Regions from separate parts of the Pseudoalteromonas sp. APC 3694 genome, predicted to be linked through region 4. Evidence: predicted binding sites of a transcription regulator. Region 4 holds the regulator's gene; each other region holds the start of a gene.

Region 1 (3,206 bases), on a different contig from region 4:
ATTAAACCTCGGCAATCATGGTACTTATATTAAGCATCATGATTGCATCCCTTGAATTGTTAGGTATTATGCACGGCCCTGTTGCTATTGGCGTATTTGCGCTAAAATAAAGCAGCTAAAAAATGTATCTACTCGGAGACTCTACAAGGCATGAAAAAACTGCTAATTTCACCGTCAAAAATGGCATTAGGCGAGCAAGAAAGTCAAATTTATCAAAACATTCTGAAGCAATCTTCAGAGCTAAGCCTAAACCTGATGGCTGTGAAAGTGGAAAACCATCCAGAAGACTTTTTAGGTTGGTGTTACGAGCTATTAAATGCAAGCCGCGACCGCATTAATTACGACTTACTCGAAAACCAACAATTACCATTATTAAAAAAGTTGCATGACCAACTTATTACAGCCATTAGCTTTTTACAGTTAAAAACATTACGGGTAGCACCTTGGCCAGTAGTGAGTATGTTTGTAGAGCAACATAAAGAACTGGTGGCACTTGATGAGCAATTACGTTTAACTGCTTATATTGCAGGTCTGCGTGAAAAGCCGTTAAAAGAGATGATCCCTGAAGACTTACTCGCTTTTAGCGGTAAGCATATGGCATCACTCGATCCGAGTACTTATAACTTTGATGTAGAATGGTTTGCCTCTACAAAAAGTGCTAAAGGCTTTCATCAGATGTTGGCTGACTTGCCAGGTGCATTTGACGATGCCCTTAGCAATATCCCACTTGAGGGTGATGTAGCGCAAAGTAATTACCAACAATTTGTAATTGCTTACTTGAGTGCATTTAATGGCAGTGATGAAAAACCAACACTAGCGCCTGCAACCCGTTTATTAGCAATGCGCCGCCCTGATGTATTTACACCGATTAGTAACAGTCGCTTAGATGCACTTTGCTCCGCACTTGGTATCACCAAATTAAATAACCGTGACTTTGAGCGTTACTGGCAAGATGTAGTACAAAGCATTCACGCTATGTCATGGTTTAAAATGGCCAATGCAGGTAATGAACTAGAAACTCAGTTAGTGGATATAAAAGCGCTAATACCTTGCTTTTTTTATTATGCAGATACGAATACTGCAGATAACTCTAACTACATTAAACTACTAAATAAACCTACACGTAGTACTTCGAGCAGCAGTAAAGCGCCACGCCGAGGAAAAGAATCGGCTGAAATATTAGTAGACCGCGCACTTGCTGCTGATGATATCCCAGAGCATATTCGTGCTAAGCGTGATTCTATTATTAACGAAGTACAAAAAGGCCGTGGTGTAAACGAAACAATTACACTTATGCGTACCATTTTTGGATAAGACGTATATCAAACGCAATTAGCTTTAATAAACTAGCTTAACGTTAGGGTCTGTAGATCTTTCAAGGTTAAATTTTCAAAGGCCAATAGATCCTAATATAGATAGCCTGGTAGCGCTCTAATGGTGCAGCCAGGCTTTTTTTTGCACCAGCAGTGTGTTCTTTCTTTACATACTTTTCACAAAGCGTCTTTGCGCATAATTTCAACACCTTGTTTTATAATATAAAATTTATTTTTTATTGAATAAATGGAAGCTGGCACATACAGTGCAGTTCCCCCCTGCAGTAACGTAATAATACGCCGCCGTTCAAAAGGTTGTAGTCGTTTATAATAAAAAACCTTGGCGTGCAAAATCATACAATGGGAAATGAAACATGCTAAAACTACAAAAAACAATACTCATCAGTGCATTGGCATTAACAGGAATGACATCAACTACTGCATTTGCCGAAGTAACAGCCAATGCAGCCGCTACTTCTAACTACTTATGGCGCGGACAAGAGCAAACTGGGGGCGATGCAGCTGTATCTGGCGGTATTGATTACGCTAATGAATCTGGATTTTATGCGGGTACGTGGGCGTCAAATGCGTCTTGGGCCGATGAAATGACCTACGAACTAGATTTATACGCCGGTTTTGGCGGCGCTATTAATGAAAACGTAAGTTATGACGTAGGTTATATTTATTACGCTTACCCAGATGCGGCATCAGGTGCCGATGCTGACTTTTCAGAAGTTTACGGTAGCATTAGTGTGCAAGGTTTTACATTTGGTGCGGCCGTACTTGCAACATCTGCTGCCAGTGGTGATGGTACTGATTTTGGTGATTCACTGTATTTAAACGCCGATTACAGCTTCGCTGTTGGTAGCAATGGCACTGAAATGGCGCTACACATAGGGCATTACTCAGGCGATTTCATCGGTGATGACAATATTATTGATTATGGCGTATCAGTTTCTAAGGATGGTTTTACCTTTGGTCTATCTGATAACGACATGGACGGCTCAGATGTTAAAGCTTATGTAGCCTACGCTGTCGACTTTAGCTTATAAAAAGAATGTGTTACTTGCTGCAACACTAAGGGCCGAAAGGCCCTTTTCTCGTTTTAAATAACTTAACTAGATCTAATCATGCCACACCTTGTTAACAAACCGTTACAATTAATAAATCAACTTACCTCGCTTTTACCTTAGTATATGACTGATAACTATATAGTTCACTACTGAGAAAATCATAAAGGAATAATCATGAAGTCATCTAACGCGCTATCTGCTTGTATCGACATTTTTATCAGCCCAAGCAAGGCTTTTAATGGGCTAAAAGAAGCTAAAGGCTGGTCTTGGCTTGCTTTTGCACTTCTCGCTCTAACCCTTGCAGCCTCTGCTTATACATTTTATACCACTGCAGACTCACAATTTATTTTAGACCAGCAGGTTGCTGCAGCGAGTGTGGATGCCACAATCGGCGAGAAAAAAATGATCCGTCAAAGTATGGAGCAAAGCCTCGATAACCAAGTGTGGTTTGCAATTGGCGGGGGTATTTTCGGCCTTCTTTTTATAAATGCACTCCTATCTGGGTATTACATGTTGATATCTAAGCAAGACCCTGATGCTAATTATAGCTATGGTGCGTGGTATGGTTTTGGTGTTTGGAGCATGATGCCCACGGTTATTTCAAGTTTAGGTGTTGTTGCGCTAGTTCTTACAGCCAGTAACAATGAATTACCTATTAGTTTATTCAATTACGCGTCTATAAATCAGTTATTTCTGGGATTAGAGCTTGGAGATAGCTTCTATAATATGATGGAGAGTTTAAGTATTTTTAGTCTTTGGAGCATAGCTTTGGTTGCTATTGGGTTAAAGTGTTGGACTAATTTCAGCTTTAATAAAGCAC
Region 2 (3,206 bases), on a different contig from region 4:
ACTGGAAGATTTAAGAGACCAAATAAATAACGGCCCATACACTGGCTCTGACTCTAATGACTCTGTGGTAGCAACGATAGTAACCAGTGATGCAGGTCAACATTTGGTTTTAACCAGTAAACAAACCGGTGAAGAAAACGCCATTACCATTACCGTACAAGATAGCGATGGTAACAATACCGATGTAGGCGGGCTCTCTCGCTTAGCCTATGACGTGTCTGATGCGGACCCTGCAAACCATACGACTAATTTAACTGAGGTAAATGCGGCGCAAAATGCTCAAATAACCATTGATGGTACTTTAATTGCTTCAAGTAGTACGAACGAGTTTAAAAGTGTTATTGATGGCGTAGATATTACGGCTAAAAAAACCCAAGGTATTGATGATGACGTAAGTACATTAACAGTAAAAGAAAACAATAATAATATTAAAGCTGGACTTGATGGGTTTGTTAAAAGTTACAATGAGCTGTTAGAGCTGAGTAAAAACTTAGGTAAATCTGGCGAAGATGGCGCAGGCGTAATGGCGGGTGATTCTCTGCTGCGCGGTGTTATGTCAAAGTTAAGGCAAGAAATTACCAACAGTGTTGATTTGGGCGATGGTAACTCTTTGTCGTTGTCGCAGTTAGGTGTAGAAGCCGACCGCTATGGTAAATTAAGCTTAGATAGCGAACGCTTAGATGAGCAAGTAAAAAATGATGTTGATTTAGTGCAACAGTTTTTTATTGGTGAAAATAAAGACGAAGGCGGCTTTGCCCAATCGTTTGATGAGTTAATGAACTTTTATACTAAGTCAGATGGTTTAATTCAAAACAGAATAGAAAGTAAAGAAGGGCAGCTGCGCGATATTGATGACGAGCGCGTGTCGTTTGCGCGTAAAATGGAGTCACTAGAGTCGCGCTTGTATGCGCAGTACAATAGTATGGATTTATTGGTGGCAGGCTTAAACTCTACCAGTAGCTATATTCAAGCGCAGTTAGACAATATGCCAGGTGTGGTAAGGCAGTCTAAATAATATGTATTATTGATTTAAAAAGGCCGCTAAGTATTTAACTTAGCGGCCTTTTTATTGTGTGCCACTTAGTGTGCTTGGTGATGGTATGCTAAGGGTTGGTTTTTACTGTTAAGTCGACTTATAAGCGTTTATGGCTTTATCCGACTTTTTATGTTTGAGTATCGCATTAAACGACTCTACTTTTTGGTTTTCTGCGGTTGCTAAAATCATATTAATTTGCGTTTGCAGTACACTTAACTCATCAACACTTGGCGGTGAGGTACTTTCGCACCAATTTACTAAGTGTTTATTTAATAACTCAAGCGAATTAGCAGCACCATCGGCCCTGTTGCTATTAACTTGAGCTTGAAGCTCGCAGAGTAATTGTTTAATTTGCTCTGCGGCTTGTGTTGACTTTTTTGGCATAGTTATTAAATAGCCGGCATACGTTGGTCGGCAGGAATACCCTCCCAACCTTCTTTAATTTCTTTAACAATGCTTGATACTTCAGTAATCGCTTCAATATCGTTGTTTATGTTCGCTTGCGTTAAACGACGCTGACAATAATCATAAAGAGCCAATAAATTATCCGAAATACTCGGGTCTTGTTCTACTTTTAAATTAAGCGCATCTTGCAGTGCACCTAATAGTAAAATACAGGCAGAGATGTTTTCGCCTTTTTTTGCTATTTCTTTGCGTTCAATAAAACCTTTAGTCGCGGCCAAGCGACCAATTATGTTACTAAAAATTAGATTTATTTGTTCATACGGTGCCATTTCGGCGATGCTGCTGGTACGAACTTGAGAATATTTTTTTAACGAAGCATGAGCCATGGGGAAGTCCTAAATTTAGCTAAATAAAAAAGTGACTAAATGAAAGCAATTATAATGCCAAACATTTTTTGTATAACTTGTTATCGGCATTTATGGTCACAACTTAAGTAAACAATTTAAATTAATTATAAATATAATAACAATACAGGATGAACTTGCTTAATAAAGAGGGTGGCAGCATTTTGTTAACTAATTATTTTCATTCTAGTACTAATTACCTAGCTTTTAGGGGTGGTTTTTATTTGATGTGTCTGTTTTTTGGCGTTAATGTCAAAAAATCGCCGCTATTACTTGCATCAAAATCCAACTGGCTTACAATTTGATTAATAAAACAAATTAGTGAAATAAATGGCTCGCTAAAGATGATCTTAATTTTAGATAATAATAACAATCGCTCTATTGGATTATATGCATCCCTTACTTTTATTGGTGAAGCGGTACAATTGCAAACTGAAGCTGACTTTGAACAGGCATGTAGCCACTATCAAAACAAAGAATGTATTGTGGTGTTAGGTGCTTTGCAGTCTTTAGATCATGAAAGTTTAATTAAACGATACCCAACATTTCCTTTTTTACTGATAGGTGAAACGCTTAAACCTTTGTTGAGTTTGGCTAATGTTGTTGGACTAATTTGTGAGCCATTTACTCATGAAGTTACTACCCAGTTACTACATGATTGTCAGCAATATCAGCGTATGCTCCCTCATGAGCATCAGCACAATAAAGAAAAAAGTACCTTTGATGGCCTTGTAGGTGAAACCAAAGCCGTGAAGGATTTACGCTTTTTAATTACTCAAGTTGCTAAAACCGATGCTAACGTACTTATTTTAGGTGAGTCGGGCACAGGTAAAGAAGTAGTCGCCCGTAACGTACATTTGCTTTCTAAACGTAATAAAGGCCCATTTGTACCAGTAAACTGTGGGGCAATTCCTGCAGAGCTACTAGAAAGTGAACTATTTGGTCATGAAAAAGGCGCGTTTACTGGGGCTATTTCAGCACGAAAAGGCCGTTTTGAGTTAGCGCAAGGTGGCACGCTATTTTTAGATGAAATAGGGGATATGCCACTGCAAATGCAGGTTAAGTTACTGCGAGTGCTCCAAGAGCGTAGCTATGAGCGCGTTGGTGGTACCAAAGCGATCCAAGCTGATGTGCGTGTGATTGCTGCAACCCACCGTGACCTTGAAAGCATGATAGAAAAAGGCTCATTTAGAGAAGATTTATACTATCGCTTAAATGTTTTTCCTATTGAGAGTCCATCTCTTGCTCAACGCGCAGAAGACATACCATTACTACTTAAAGAGCTTATGCGCCGCGTAAATGAGCAAAGCGGTACTACGGCTAAGTTTACAGAGCGTGCTATTGATAGTTTAAAAGAACAT
Region 3 (3,206 bases), on a different contig from region 4:
TTACCTTAAACACCGGTGAAGAATTTATTCGTCTTGAAGGGCTTGTTCGCCCGCAAGATGTAACTGCAGATAATACCGTACAGTCAAATAGAATTGCTAATGCACGAATTCAATATTCAGGTAAGGGTCAAACTCAAGAGGCACAAAGCCCGGGTTGGTTAACGCGTTTCTTTAGTAGCTCATTGTTTCCCTTTTAGAGGACATTCAACATGAATGGTTTTAAAGTTCTTTGTTTAATGGTGTTACTTGGCTGGCAACTTCCTGCCATGGCCGAGCGCATTAAAGATGTGTCTACGGTTGAGGGCGTACGCTCAAACCAATTAGTAGGCTATGGCCTAGTTGTTGGCTTACCTGGTACGGGCGAGCCTGGTACGGGCGAGCAAAACCGATTTACCGAGCAAAGCTTTAAAGGCATGTTAAACAGCTTTGGCATTACGCTACCGGCAAGCTTAAAACTAAAAATTAAAAACGTGGCTGCGGTTGCAGTGCATGCTGAGCTACCGCCTTTTAGAAAGCCCGGGCAAACTATAGATATTACCGTATCATCTATTGGTAGTGCAGGTAGTTTACGTGGTGGTACTTTACTACAAACCTTTTTAAAAGGGGTCGACGGCAACGTATACGCTATTGGTCAAGGTAGTTTAATTGTAGGTGGTTTAGGCGCTGAAGGCCTTGATGGTAGTCGCGTTGTAATGAATACCCCAACAGTTGGGCGTATTCCTAACGGCGCAACAGTCGAACGTGCGATTAACAGTCCTTTTATGCAAGGTGATTACATTACCTTTAATTTGAACCGTCCTGACTTTACTACTGCAAAACGTTTAGAGCAAACGATTAATGAGTTGGTTGGCCCTGATAGTGCCCATGCACTTGATGCCGCATCAATTCGTGTGATTGCTCCGCGTGATGCATCACAGCGTGTTGCTTATTTATCAACGCTTGAAAATTTAGAGTTTAAACCAGCCGATACCTCGGCAAAAATTATCGTTAATTCACGCACAGGCACTATAGTAATAGGTAAAAATGTAAAGTTACAAGCAGCGGCAATTACCCATGGTGGCCTAACGGTTACAATTGCAGAACAGCAAAATGTATCTCAGCCTAATGCGTTAAGTGAAGGGGAAACTGTTGTTACTAACCAAAGTATCATCGACGTTGACCAAGATGACTCACGGGCATTTGTGTTTAACCCTGGCGTGAGCCTTGACGATTTAGTACGTGCTATTAATGAAGTTGGCGCTGCCCCTGGCGATTTAATGGCGATTCTTGAAGCACTTAAAGAAGCCGGCGCCATTAATGGCCAGCTTGTTGTAATTTAGTTTTATAAGACCCTATTTAGGGTCTTTAACAGTTAACCTAAAAAAGACGCGGCATAAAGCCCCTGCTACCACAACAATAAACATTGAATTTAACCTTTCACAATAAGTAGCAGCGAGTTTACCTCGCGTCTCTCACTTAGTTTAATCTTTGCCTAGAACCTAGAACCTAGAACCTAGAACCTAGAACCTAGAACCTAGAACCTAGAACCTTTCACTTCTCTTGGCTCAATTATTGCATTTAACTAGGTATTATTAATTATTGTGTCAAAAAGCTGATGGAAACAAATCATCTAGATAAGCAAAACTTTTTTGATTTAGGCAACTTAGACTCTTTGCGTCGAGATGCTTTAAACAGCGGTGATGCATCAACCGATGCATCTAAAGCGGCGTTAAAAAAAGCGGCGGCACAATTTGAAGCTATCTTCACCCAAATGCTACTGAAAAGTATGCGTAAAGCCAATGAGGCTTTTGAAGACAAAGAAAGCCCATTTAATGCAAGTGGCGTGAAGTTTTTTGAAGAAATGCACGACCAACAGATGGCTACAGAGCTTTCATCAAATGGCTCATTAGGGCTTGCAGATTTAATTGTGCAGCAACTATCGCCAGATGGAAAAAACTTTATGCCAGGCTCTGTTCTTCGTACAACGTCAGATTTCTTTAGTGACCAACGTGCGGGTAGCACCTTACCTCATCAAGAAAACCAAAAGGTCACTGAAAAAGTGCCGCTCGTTGATTCAACTGAAAAAAGCGAACAAAACATAGCGTCTGGCACATTTGAAAATGCTGAGGAATTTGTAAGTACAGTGTGGGAACACGCAAAAACAGCGGCTAAAAAAATTGGTTTAAATCCGGCGGTTATGGTCGCTCAAGCGGCATTAGAAACCGGCTGGGGTAAGCATATTATTAATAAGGGCGATGGCAATAGCTCCAATAACTTATTTAATATTAAAGCTGATAATCGTTGGAATGGTGAAAAGGCCAGTAAACTAACACTTGAATTTGAACATGGCACAGCCGTTAAAAAGCAGGCAAATTTTAGAGCGTATGACTCAATTAAAGAGAGCGTAAATGACTTTGTGGACTTTTTAACACAAAACCCTCGCTATCAAGATGCATTAAAAAATACAGCAAAGCCGCATAAATTTTTAGACTCTCTACAGCAAGCAGGTTATGCAACCGACCCTAACTATGCAGACAAAATAAAAAGAGTGCTTAACAGTAACGAGTTAAAGAATATCGCCACAAGCGTTATCCGCCAAGGAGTAGAGTAACATGTCGTTTAATTTATTAAATATTGCTAATTCAGGAATAAGAGCAAACTCTGAGTTATTGCAAACGACAAGTAAAAATATTGCCAACGTGAATACAGATGGTTATGTGCGTGAACGCACAGAGCATTCTACCATGATCGACAATCAGGTAGGGCGGGGAAATACATATCGACTACTGAATGAATTTGCTCAAAAACAACTAAACCGAGATACATCAAACAAAACATTTTTTGATCAATTTGTGGTTGAGTCAAACCGTGTTGACACCTTATTTTCTGAGGAGTCTAATAGCTTATCAACCAGTATTAACTCATTGTTTAATAATGTACAAGAGTCCCTTAATCAGCCCTCATCAACAGTTGCACGCTCTTTAGTTATGACCGACGCTGAAAACTTAATAAACCAAATGGATAGATTGTCAGGGATTGTATTGGATCAAAAAAATGTGGTTAATCAACAGCTCGATATTTTTACAGATGAAGCAAATGGATTGATTCAAAAAATTGGCACACTAAATCAAGACATAGCTGCTGTAAATGGCACCAATAATGCCGCCGACGCCAGTTCAACATTTAACGAGCGTGATAAAGCGATTCGTGACTTATCAAAGCTAATA
Region 4 (3,206 bases):
AGCCTGAACGACCGCTTATAATTATTAATTCCATTTATCACCTTTCTTTATTACTACGATTGACTGACGATAACCTGATACAGTTCGCTATCCGATTTGGCGGCGCGTAACTGTTTACAAAATTCTTTATCATTGAGCTTATCAGCAATCGTGGCTAGCGTCTTCAAATGCTGCTGATTATCGCCATCGGGAACAATTAACGCGACAAAAATGTCAACCGGCCGGTTATCAATCGCATCAAAATTAATAGCTGTTTCGCTCACTAAAATCAAAGCTAGGGGCTCTTGAGCACCGCTCATGCGACCATGTGGAATAGCAATGCCTCGACCAATGCCTGTGCTTCCAAGCTTTTCTCTTGCAGTTAATGCATTAAGAATATCTTGTTGTGTTAAATAGGGCAGTTTATTGTGAGCCAATTCACTGATAAATTCTAAAATTCTTTTTTTACTATTAAAAAGGACCGCAGCTTTACTGCAGTCCTGACAGATAAGTGAGCTTAGTTTCATAGTGTTAGTGTCGAGCAAGTTTCTCTTTGTGTTTAATTACTTGACGATCTAGCTTGTCAATGAGCGAGTCTATAGCGGCATACATATCTTGATGCTCAGTAGAAGCAAAAATCTCAGCGCCACTAACATGAACGGTTGCTTCAGCTTTTTGGTTTAGTTTTTCTACATCGAGAATAACGTGCACATTCGTTATGTGATCAGTGTGCCTCTGTAACTTCGAAAATTTGCTATTTACGTAGTCTCTAAGCGAGTCGGTAATATCTACATGGCGACCAGTTAAATTCAGTTGCATAAACATTTTCCTCTTTGTTGTACGCCTTAAATCAAACTTTTACGTTGATTAGACGGGGGAATAGCTAGAGATTCGCGATATTTTGCAATGGTTCTCCTCGCTACTTTAATTCCTTGCTCTGCCAATATATCTGCAATTTTACTATCACTCAATGGTTTAGCTGAGTTTTCTGCAGCGATTAATTTTTTAATTAATGCACGTATTGCTGTTGATGAACATTCGCCACCATTTTCAGTACTTACATGGCTTGAAAAGAAATATTTAAGCTCAAAAATGCCACGTGGTGTATGCATGTATTTTTGCGTAGTAACACGCGATATAGTCGACTCATGCATTTCCACCATTTCAGCCACATCGTTAAGCACCATAGGCTTCATAGCCTCAGGGCCGTGTTCAAAAAAGGCCTGTTGCTGCTGCACAATACAGTTGGTTACTTTAAGTAGCGTGTCATTTCTACTTTCTAAGCTTTTTATAAACCATTTAGCCTCTTGTAAGTGCGAGCGAATAAACTGGCTATCACCACTTGATTTAACCGTACGCGACATAGCTGCATATTGGCTATTTACTCTGATCTTAGGCATGCTATCTGGATTTAATTCAACTACCCAACGACCTTTAACTTTTTTAACCGACACATCAGGAATAACGTATTCAGACTCTTCTCTAACAATAGTGTCTGCCGGTTTTGGGCTGAGCGTATGAATCAACGTCATGATTTCTTTTAGCTCATCTTCTTTAAGCTTTGTTTTTTTCATCAACGTGCGATAGTCACGTGCAGCAAGTAAATCAATATGATCGGTTAAGATCATTTTTGTTTCGTTTAAAAAAGGTGTGTCTTTATCAAATTGATTTAGCTGAATACACAAGCACTCTTGTAAACTACGCGCGGCTATTCCCACTGGATCAAATAGTTGAATACGCTTTAGTACCGCTTCTATTTCGTCAAGTTCAACTTCATCTTCGCCGTCGTTTTCTTGGTTAAAGCTTTCTAATATTTCTTCACAGCTAAGGGTTAGAATCCCTGAGTCGTCCACAGCTTCTACAATTGCAATAGCTATCGCTTCATCGGTAGGACTAAACGGCGTCAGTTGAAGTTGCCACATTAAATACTCATGCAGCGTTTCAGTCGAAGAGCCTTGATAAATAGATTCATCTTCTGGCATTGGACCCGATGAAGAGGCAGGCGCAGCGCTCATATATTCATCCCAAGTAACATCCATAGCCATATCATCGCTAATGGTGTCTTTGGTCATTGCTTCGCCGCTATCTTGCTCATACTCGCTAGGTTTATCGTCAGCTGAGGCACTTAGCGTTAAGTCATCGTTATCGGCTTTTTGTTCGTTTTTACCTGCAGTGTCTTCGCTGTAATCATGTTCTTCAACTTCAAGCAAGGGGTTGCTATCGAGCGCTTCTTGAATTTCTTGCTGGAGATCCAATGTACTGAGTTGCAATAAGCGAATTGCTTGTTGCAACTGTGGAGTCATTGTAAGTTGCTGGCCCATGCGCAGCTGTAATGATTGCCTCATGTATCTCTAACAATCCTTTTAAATTACGGTCTGTTGACCTTTACGGATTAAAATTTGTTCAAACTAGGGGCGGTTTAATTGCGGCGCGAGGTTTGTAACCTAGTGGGCTAAGTCAAAACCGAGCAAAGCTTCCGCGTCCTGCTCACGCTCCTTACCTACATCCATGTAGGCAACAAAGAGTAAATCGTCCCTAGGCAGAACCCGAAGGGCAGCGCCTGTTTGGCATTGATGCTGCGTTATCGCCTATTTATGGGGAATATCACACCACATAGACTCTGCCTTGCCTAAATACCAAACAAACTGCTGAAAATTCAACCTTGAAAGGTCAACAGACCTAAGTATAATTAATCTTAGCAGATGCTTAGTGTAATAACACACATATTAGAGCTTGAACTGCTCGCCCAAATAAACATCGCGTACTGTTTTATCGTTTAATACGTATTCAGGAGTGCCTGATGCAATTAACTCCCCATGAGAAACTATGTAGGCTTTTTCACAAACATCAAGTGTTTCGCGCACGTTATGGTCTGTAATAAGTACGCCAATGCCACGGTTTTTAAGATGCTCTATAATCTTTTTAATATCTAATACTGAGATAGGATCAACCCCCGCAAAGGGTTCGTCTAAAAGGATAAATTTAGGGTTTGCTGCTAACGCGCGAGCAATTTCAACGCGGCGACGTTCACCACCTGATAAGGCCATACCTTGGCTGTCGCGGATATGCTGAATGCTAAATTCATCAAGTAAATTATTTAAGGTATCTTCGCGTTGTTGTTTATTTAATTCTTTACGTGTTTCTAAGATAGCCATTAAGTTTTGATAAACAGTCAGCTTTCTAAAAATAGACGACTCTTGCGGTAGATAACCAATCCCTAAACGCGC

The links. The regulator sigma-54, encoded in region 4, starts transcription at its own class of promoters, with help from an activator protein. The targets are predictions, from matches to a motif close to GTTGGCACGNNNNTNGNNT.
Region 1: a site for sigma-54 is predicted at 1,567-1,585, ahead of QMA00_RS09015 (TorF family putative porin). Genes of this name have one in related genera too.
Region 2: a site for sigma-54 is predicted at 1,871-1,889, ahead of fliS (flagellar export chaperone FliS). Genes of this name have one in related genera too.
Region 3: a site for sigma-54 is predicted at 1,539-1,557, ahead of flgJ (flagellar assembly peptidoglycan hydrolase FlgJ). Genes of this name have one in related genera too.

The regions. Positions count from the first base shown of each region.
Region 1 covers NZ_JASDDE010000020.1:46,589-49,794, reverse strand. The annotation lists gene QMA00_RS09025 (helix-turn-helix transcriptional regulator) at 1-5, shown strand, start outside; gene QMA00_RS09020 (hypothetical protein) at 151-1,314, shown strand; gene QMA00_RS09015 (TorF family putative porin) at 1,688-2,365, shown strand; gene QMA00_RS09010 (YIP1 family protein) at 2,561-3,206, shown strand, end outside.
Region 2 covers NZ_JASDDE010000001.1:74,519-77,724, reverse strand. The annotation lists gene fliD (flagellar filament capping protein FliD) at 1-1,015, shown strand, start outside; gene QMA00_RS00405 (hypothetical protein) at 1,124-1,420, opposite strand; gene fliS (flagellar export chaperone FliS) at 1,426-1,827, opposite strand; gene QMA00_RS00395 (sigma-54-dependent Fis family transcriptional regulator) at 2,190-3,206, shown strand, end outside.
Region 3 covers NZ_JASDDE010000001.1:85,258-88,463, reverse strand. The annotation lists gene flgH (flagellar basal body L-ring protein FlgH) at 1-197, shown strand, start outside; gene QMA00_RS00445 (flagellar basal body P-ring protein FlgI) at 210-1,319, shown strand; gene flgJ (flagellar assembly peptidoglycan hydrolase FlgJ) at 1,595-2,590, shown strand; gene flgK (flagellar hook-associated protein FlgK) at 2,592-3,206, shown strand, end outside.
Region 4 covers NZ_JASDDE010000056.1:14,136-17,341, forward strand. The annotation lists gene rapZ (RNase adapter RapZ) at 1-34, opposite strand, end outside; gene ptsN (PTS IIA-like nitrogen regulatory protein PtsN) at 54-506, opposite strand; gene hpf (ribosome hibernation promoting factor) at 511-798, opposite strand; gene QMA00_RS15535 (RNA polymerase factor sigma-54) at 825-2,324, opposite strand; gene lptB (LPS export ABC transporter ATP-binding protein) at 2,706-3,206, opposite strand, start outside.